2 regions of the Sphingomonas silueang genome follow, and region 2 is predicted to be linked to the other one. Evidence: predicted binding sites of a transcription regulator. Region 2 holds the regulator's gene; the other holds the start of a gene.

Region 1 (3,240 bases), on a different contig from region 2:
TGATTGGCTCGGCCACGGCGCCGAGCGCCTGGTCCAGACGCGTGATTGCCGGCAGACCGAGCCGACGCGCCAGTGGCCCACGCGCGACCGGCAGCAGATCCGCTACTGTCTCGAAGCCGAAGCGTTTGGCAGCGCTGATGGCGCTCGGCGCCAAGCGCAAGGCGATGATCGGCAGCGGCGAGATCGCACTGGCGGTTGCACCCGGCTCGACGCGGGTCAGCTCGCTGTGGCCGAAGCGAGCGAGGGCATGGGCCGCCCCTGCCGTATCAGCGACGGCCACGCGTGCGGTGAAGCCGGCACGACGGCAGAAGGCGATCAGCCGCCTGCAGAACCGCTCCTCACCACCATGCAGATGCGCGCAGCCAGCAAGGTCGATCCAGAGCCCATCGGCGGGCGTGACAGCAGCAATCGGCGACCAGCGCCGAACCGCGAACAGTGCCAAGCGGTCGAGGAGTGCAGCATCAGCCTCCGGCTCGGCCGGACGGAAATCGAGATCCGATACGAGCGCGCGTGCATGGGTCGCAGCCATGCCGGGATGGATGCCAAGCGCCCGTGCGCCTTCGCAGGCAGCAACCACCTCCTCGCGCCGGCCAGCCTTCCCGATAAGCGCCAAGGGTGGAAAGCCATGGGTTTTAATATCCAACGGCGATGCTTTTGGCGCCTGATGCCCTGCGATCACGGTCTTATAAGGGTGGCTTGCTGCCTCCGATCGCCGGCCAAGCTCGCGCATAGGCGGCTGCGCATGCGTTGGCAGCGCCGCGATCTGCGTCTCGACGTCGGCGCGGGAAGGCAGGCCTTCGCGTGCCCACCGCGCACCTGGCCGCCAACCGCCGCCCCGCGGCACCGAACAGGAGCCGGGGTCGTCATCTACCGGCAGCTCGAGGACAGGCCGTTCAGGCTGCTGCGAAGCGGACCGTTCCAACCGTCTCAGCCGCTCGATGGCTAAGTCCGGCAGGAACAGCGAGACGACCCGTCTCATCGCTGCCCTCCACAATCAGGGAGAACCCCTCACCCCCACGCTGGCGAGCGCACTCCACCGCCCATCTCGCCCTTCCTACACCCGCGACCTCAAGCCGCTCAGACGGTGCGGTGCCGATCCGCCAGCGGGTCCAGGCCGCAGATGGTTGGGCAATTGGATCCTCGTTGAGACCGCGTCGACGGCGCAAAAGCAGGACCGGCATGTCAGCCTCGGCCGCGACCAACTGCAGGCGGCGTGTTGCCACCATGGAAACCTTGCTCGCCTCCGCGACGATGGCAGACGGTGTGCCGTCGCGCACCGCGTCCTCGATCACTGCCAGAAGGGCCGCGTCGTCGCGCGGTTGGGCGTGGATCACGGCCGCAGCCGGGAGCCCAATCTGCTCCAGCGCCGGCGCATACAGGTCAGCGCGGCAGCTCGCCCACAACACTGGCCCGCCTGTCGCAGCAGCTTCACGCGCGGCGATGCTGGCGAGGAAGAGCGTCGTTGCCGCGTCGTCGACCATCGTGGCACTCTGCGCTGTCGCCTCGTGTAGCGCGCCAGCGCGAAGGCCCCCTGCCCCAAGCCGCCCGTCGATCGCGTCGACGCCGAAAGGCATGATGCGGAAGTCGGTCGCGGGTGTGGCGATCGTCCGAAGATGCGCTATGGTCGGCGCTGATGAATCAAGGGCGGCAGGCATAAGGGTTAGACTCTACTCGTTCCCTTTATGTTCCGTTACCGAGCCGCGTTGGTCAAGCCCATCTCGATCGGTTCAGCGCATTGTACCCGGTCACGGGGAGGTACGGGGGATCGTCGCTTGAGTGTTCGGAGCTTCGCCGCTGGGTTCGGGACAGCTGCCGTTATCGGGGTTGCGGCGTCCCTTTGGCTCTTGAAGAAGGCTGAGGATCGGCCCGTCCGGTACGCGCCGAAGACCTTCTATGACGACAGGGACGACCGGGCGAGCGACACCGGGTTCATCTCGGCCGAGGGAACGCTCGTGGGTCCAGATATGGACGGCCGGACCTTCCTGCACATCGAGTGCCGGCGAGGCCAAGGCTCCTGCCGCATCGCCGATCTATCGAACCTTGGCGCCGCGCGGTCCGTATTCCTGCATACCGACGAATACCCGATCAGGTCGTGGAATGCGGAGACCGTAGTCGCGGAAAGTGACCCTCCCTCGCATGGGTGCAACCGTGTGAGGTTGACCATCCAGCGGCAGGCGCAATCGGTCGAGTACCTCCGCATCCCTATGCCGCAGTCAGACAAATCGCGGTGTCAGGCGTTCGATCGGAAGCCGTATCAGTGGACCTTGGGGAACCAACCAACGTGACGGGAGCCGTCGTCGCGATCTAGCCGCACCAACGTCCGGCACCTATAAATCGATGTTCCTGGCATGCATCGCGTCCGCAGCGAGGTCAGCGATCGGCCCTACCCCGCCGACCGTCTCATAGATCAAGGTGACGTCGTGGTCCTCGAGCTTGTCGAGCATCAGCGCAACCGCCCGGGCGTTCACGTCATCCAGCACGGTCTTTGTGTCGTCGCTCGTCATGGGTAAGGATCCCGATCGTTTTCCTAGGGAGCATGAATAACATGAACATGAGTGAGCTGGCCAAGGGCGTCGCAGCGTCGACGGGTTCGAGCGAGGCCGATGCCAAGAAGGCGATCACGGCGGTTTTCGATCAGATCGCGGACGCGGCAGCGAAGGGCGATGAAGTCTCGATCCCTGGCTTCGGGAAGTTCGCCGTCAAGGATCGGCCGGAGCGTCAGGGCCGCAACCCGGCGACCGGCGAAGCCATGACGATCGCGGCGTCGAAGAAGGTGTCGTTCACCGCCGCCAAGGGCCTGAAGGACAAGCTCTGACGAGCATGCGCCGGCGATCGGTCGCCGGCGCCGACAGGAGGCGCGGATGTGTAATCGGTACAGGCTGACGGCAAAGGAAGCCGAGGTAGCTGCGACGTTCGGCATCCGCCCTCCCTATGAGGTCGATGAGACATTTCCGACCGGGGATATCTTCCCGACCGGAAAGAAGACGCCCTTCTATGGTGCCGTCATCGTGCAGGATGGCGACGATCGCCTCATCGAGCGTATGGAGTGGGGCGTGCCCACGCAGGTACCTAGCAAGCGCGACCCTGCGGCAAAGCTAACAAAGTACGTGACTAACGTACGCAATTTGCGCTCACCATTTTGGGCTTCGATGTTGAAAGAACCAGCGAGGCGTTGCTTGGTGCCCGTGACATCGTTCTCGGAATACGGTCAGGTTCCAGGTGAGGATGGTAGAAAGCCGC
Region 2 (3,240 bases):
GTCGAGGGTGCGACGCGGGCGATGATCGGATGAGCCTGACCCATCTCGACGCTGAGGGCAACGCGCACATGGTCGATGTCGGGGCCAAGGCGGTGACGCAGCGGCTGGCCGTCGCCACCGGGCGGATCACCCTGTCGACGGAGGCGCTGGACGCGATCCGGGGCGGGCTGGTCCAGAAGGGCGACGTGCTGGCGGTCGCGCGCGTCGCCGGGATCATGGCGGCCAAGCGCACCAGCGACCTGATCCCGCTGTGCCATCCGCTGCCGCTGACGAAAGTATCGATCGACTTCGGCTTCGAGGAGGGCGCGATCCGGGTGACGGCGACGGCGGCGACCGCGGGCCGGACCGGGGTGGAAATGGAAGCGCTTACCGCCGCTTCCGCGACGCTCCTCACCATCTATGACATGGCCAAGGCGATCGACAAGGCGATGGTGATCGAGGGCGTGTGCCTGCTGGAGAAGCGCGGCGGCAAGTCGGGCGACTGGGTGCGCGGGTGAGCGGCGGTTGGTAGCACTCCGGATCGACCTGCCTCGTACCCCGGCGGATGCCGGGGTCCAGTTGGAGGCCGGATGTATTACAGAATCGACCTTACCCAACTGGACCCCGGTCTGCGCCGGGGTACGGCACAAGTGACGAAATCCAACCCGATAAAGGCCACGCCATGACCCTGCTCCCCGTCGCCGAGGCCCAGGCGCGCGTCCTGTCCCTCGGCCGCCCCCTTCAAACCGAAACGATCGCTATCGCCGACGCCATCGGTCGCTACACCGCCGCCGATGTGGTGGCGCTGCGCACCCAGCCCGCGCGCCCGCTGTCGGCGATGGACGGCTATGCCATCGCCTTCGACGACCTGCCCGGCCCATGGGAGGTGATCGGCGAATCCGCTGCCGGAGCCTCGTTCGGCGGCACCGTCGCTCCCGGACAGGCCACCCGCATCTTCACCGGCGCGGCCATGCCCCCCGGCACCGACTGCGTACTGGTGCAGGAGGAAGCCGCGCGCGACGGCGACCGGCTGCTGCTCGCGGGTGAAGGCCCGGTGCGCGGAGGCAACGTCCGCCGCGCCGGGCTGGACTTCCGCGAAGGCGACATATTGATCGCAGCGGGCGAGCGCATCACCCCGGCCCGCGCCGCGGTGGCCGCGATCGGCGGGCATGGGACGCTGAACGTCGGGCGGCGGGTGCGCGTCGCCATCGCCGCCACCGGCGACGAACTGGTCCCGGCGGGAAGCGCGATCGGCCCCGACCAGCTGCCCGAAACCAACTGCCTGATGCTGGCCGGGCTGCTCGCCGACCTGCCGGTCGAGCGGGTCGACATGGGTATCCTGCCCGACCGGATCGACGCGCTGGAAGCCGCGTTCCGCAGCGTCGACGCCGACCTGCTGGTCACGACCGGCGGGGCGTCGGTCGGCGATCACGATCTGGTCAAGCCCGCCCTCGTCGCGGCGGGCGGCACCCTCGATTTCTGGCGGATCGCGCTCAGGCCGGGCAAGCCGATGCTCGCCGGGCGGCTGGGCGATGCGGCGGTGCTGGGGCTGCCGGGCAATCCGGTGTCGGCGTGCATCACCGCGCTGCTGTTCGTCCGCCCGCTGGTCGCGCGGATCGCCGGGGCCGCCGATCCGCTGCCCCGCCCGCTCACCGCCACCCTCGCCCATCCGCTCCCCCCCAACGGCGCGCGGCAGGACTATCTGCGCGCGACGCTGATCGACGGACAGGCATCGACCGCCGCGATCCAGGACAGTTCGATGCTGCGCACGCTGGCCCGGTCGGACTGCCTGATCGTCCGCGCCCCCCATGCCCCGGCGGCGGAGGCGGGCGACTCGGCGGAAATCCTGCAACTCGCTTGACGGCAAGAAAATCGTTTCCTATTGGTTCCACGTCTGTTCCGACGGAGGACTTTATGCTGACCCGTAAGCAGCACGAGCTGATCTGCTTCATCGACGACCGGCTGAAGGCGACCGGCGTTTCCCCCTCGTTCGAGGAGATGAAGGACGCGCTCGACCTGAAGTCCAAGTCGGGGGTCCATCGCCTCATCAGCGCGCTGGAGGAACGCGAGTTCATCCGCCGCCTGCCCAATCGTGCCCGCGCGCTGGAAGTGCTGCGCATGCCCGACCGCCCGGTCGCCGCTCCGGCGAAGAAGCCCGCGGCAAAGGTCGCGCCGCAGCGCGGCCTGCCCGCGCCCGCCAACGACGTGGTCGAACTGCCGCTGCACGGCCGCATCGCCGCCGGTCTGCCGATCGAGGCGATCGAGGGACAGGCGACGCTCCCCGTGCCCGCCGCGCTGCTGGGCGCGGGCGATCATTATGCGCTGGAAGTCGCGGGCGACTCGATGGTCGAGGCGGGGATCCTCGATGGCGACTATGCCCTCGTCCGCCGCACCGAAACCGCGCGCGACGGCGAGATCGTCGTGGCGCTGATCGAGGACAGCGAGGCGACGCTGAAATATTTCCGCCGCGAAGGGGCGATGATCCGGCTCGATCCCGCCAACCGCAGCTACGATCCGCAGCGCTATCGCCCCGAACAGGTGCGGGTGCAGGGCAAGCTCGCCGGGCTGCTGCGCCGCTACTGACCGCGGCGCATACCACGCATGCGTGTCTGATCCAGCAACGCTGGATCAGGGCGGTACCGGCCCGCTCCCCACCCGGCCACCCACAGCGTATCCTGGATGGGTGGCCGGGTGGGGGAGCGGGCCGGCACCGCTTCCACGCAAGTGGATCAGACCCTGGCGCAAACTTTGGGCCGGGATCGCGCCCGGCCCGTGCCGTCATTTGCCGTTCCCCGGTGCGTACGGGGTGCGGATCGCCTTGTAATAGCTGAGCGGCTGCGGCGGCGGCACCACGCCCGGCGGCAGCGGTCGGCCCGAAACCTCCGCGAAGTAAGCGATGCAGGCGTCGCGCCACCACTGCGCCTCGCCGCGCTGGATGGCGAGGAACTGGCCGACCTCGGCGAAGCGCTGCGGATCGACCTGTCCTTGCAGGCCCGCCCAGGTCGCCTGCATCGCCGCCACCTCGGCCACGCCCCGGTCATAGTGCGCGACCAGTTCCGCCCACAGCGTCCGCCCCGATGCCATCCGCCGGTCCCACGACACATGATGGAACCACAGCAGCAGCCGCTCCGGCACCCGGTCCGGATCGCCCCACATCTTCGCCAGCGCCGGGGCATATTGCGCCACCGCATCGCTGCCGGTGCGCGTCCGGTCGAAGCCGATGCCGCCGCGGTCGGCCTTGTGGAAATAGACCGGGTTCCA

What was found. Region 2 encodes LexA, which represses DNA repair genes until DNA is damaged. Its sites were predicted from a motif close to GTTCCNCNCTTGTTCT; they were not measured.
Region 1: ABLE43_RS16975 (ImuA family protein) is a predicted target of LexA. The motif match lies at 1,674-1,689, and genes of this name have one in related genera.

Annotation. Positions count from the first base shown of each region.
Region 1 is NZ_JBDZDK010000022.1:6,935-10,174, forward strand. It holds gene ABLE43_RS16970 (Y-family DNA polymerase) at 1-979, opposite strand, end outside; gene ABLE43_RS16975 (ImuA family protein) at 894-1,481, opposite strand; gene ABLE43_RS16980 (hypothetical protein) at 2,328-2,504, opposite strand; gene ABLE43_RS16985 (HU family DNA-binding protein) at 2,546-2,815, shown strand; gene ABLE43_RS16990 (SOS response-associated peptidase) at 2,862-3,240, shown strand, end outside.
Region 2 is NZ_JBDZDK010000020.1:51,745-54,984, reverse strand. It holds gene trpC (indole-3-glycerol phosphate synthase TrpC) at 1-33, shown strand, start outside; gene moaC (cyclic pyranopterin monophosphate synthase MoaC) at 30-497, shown strand; gene ABLE43_RS16455 (molybdopterin molybdotransferase MoeA) at 662-1,840, shown strand; gene lexA (transcriptional repressor LexA) at 1,894-2,562, shown strand; gene ABLE43_RS16445 (alpha-glucuronidase family glycosyl hydrolase) at 2,758-3,240, opposite strand, start outside.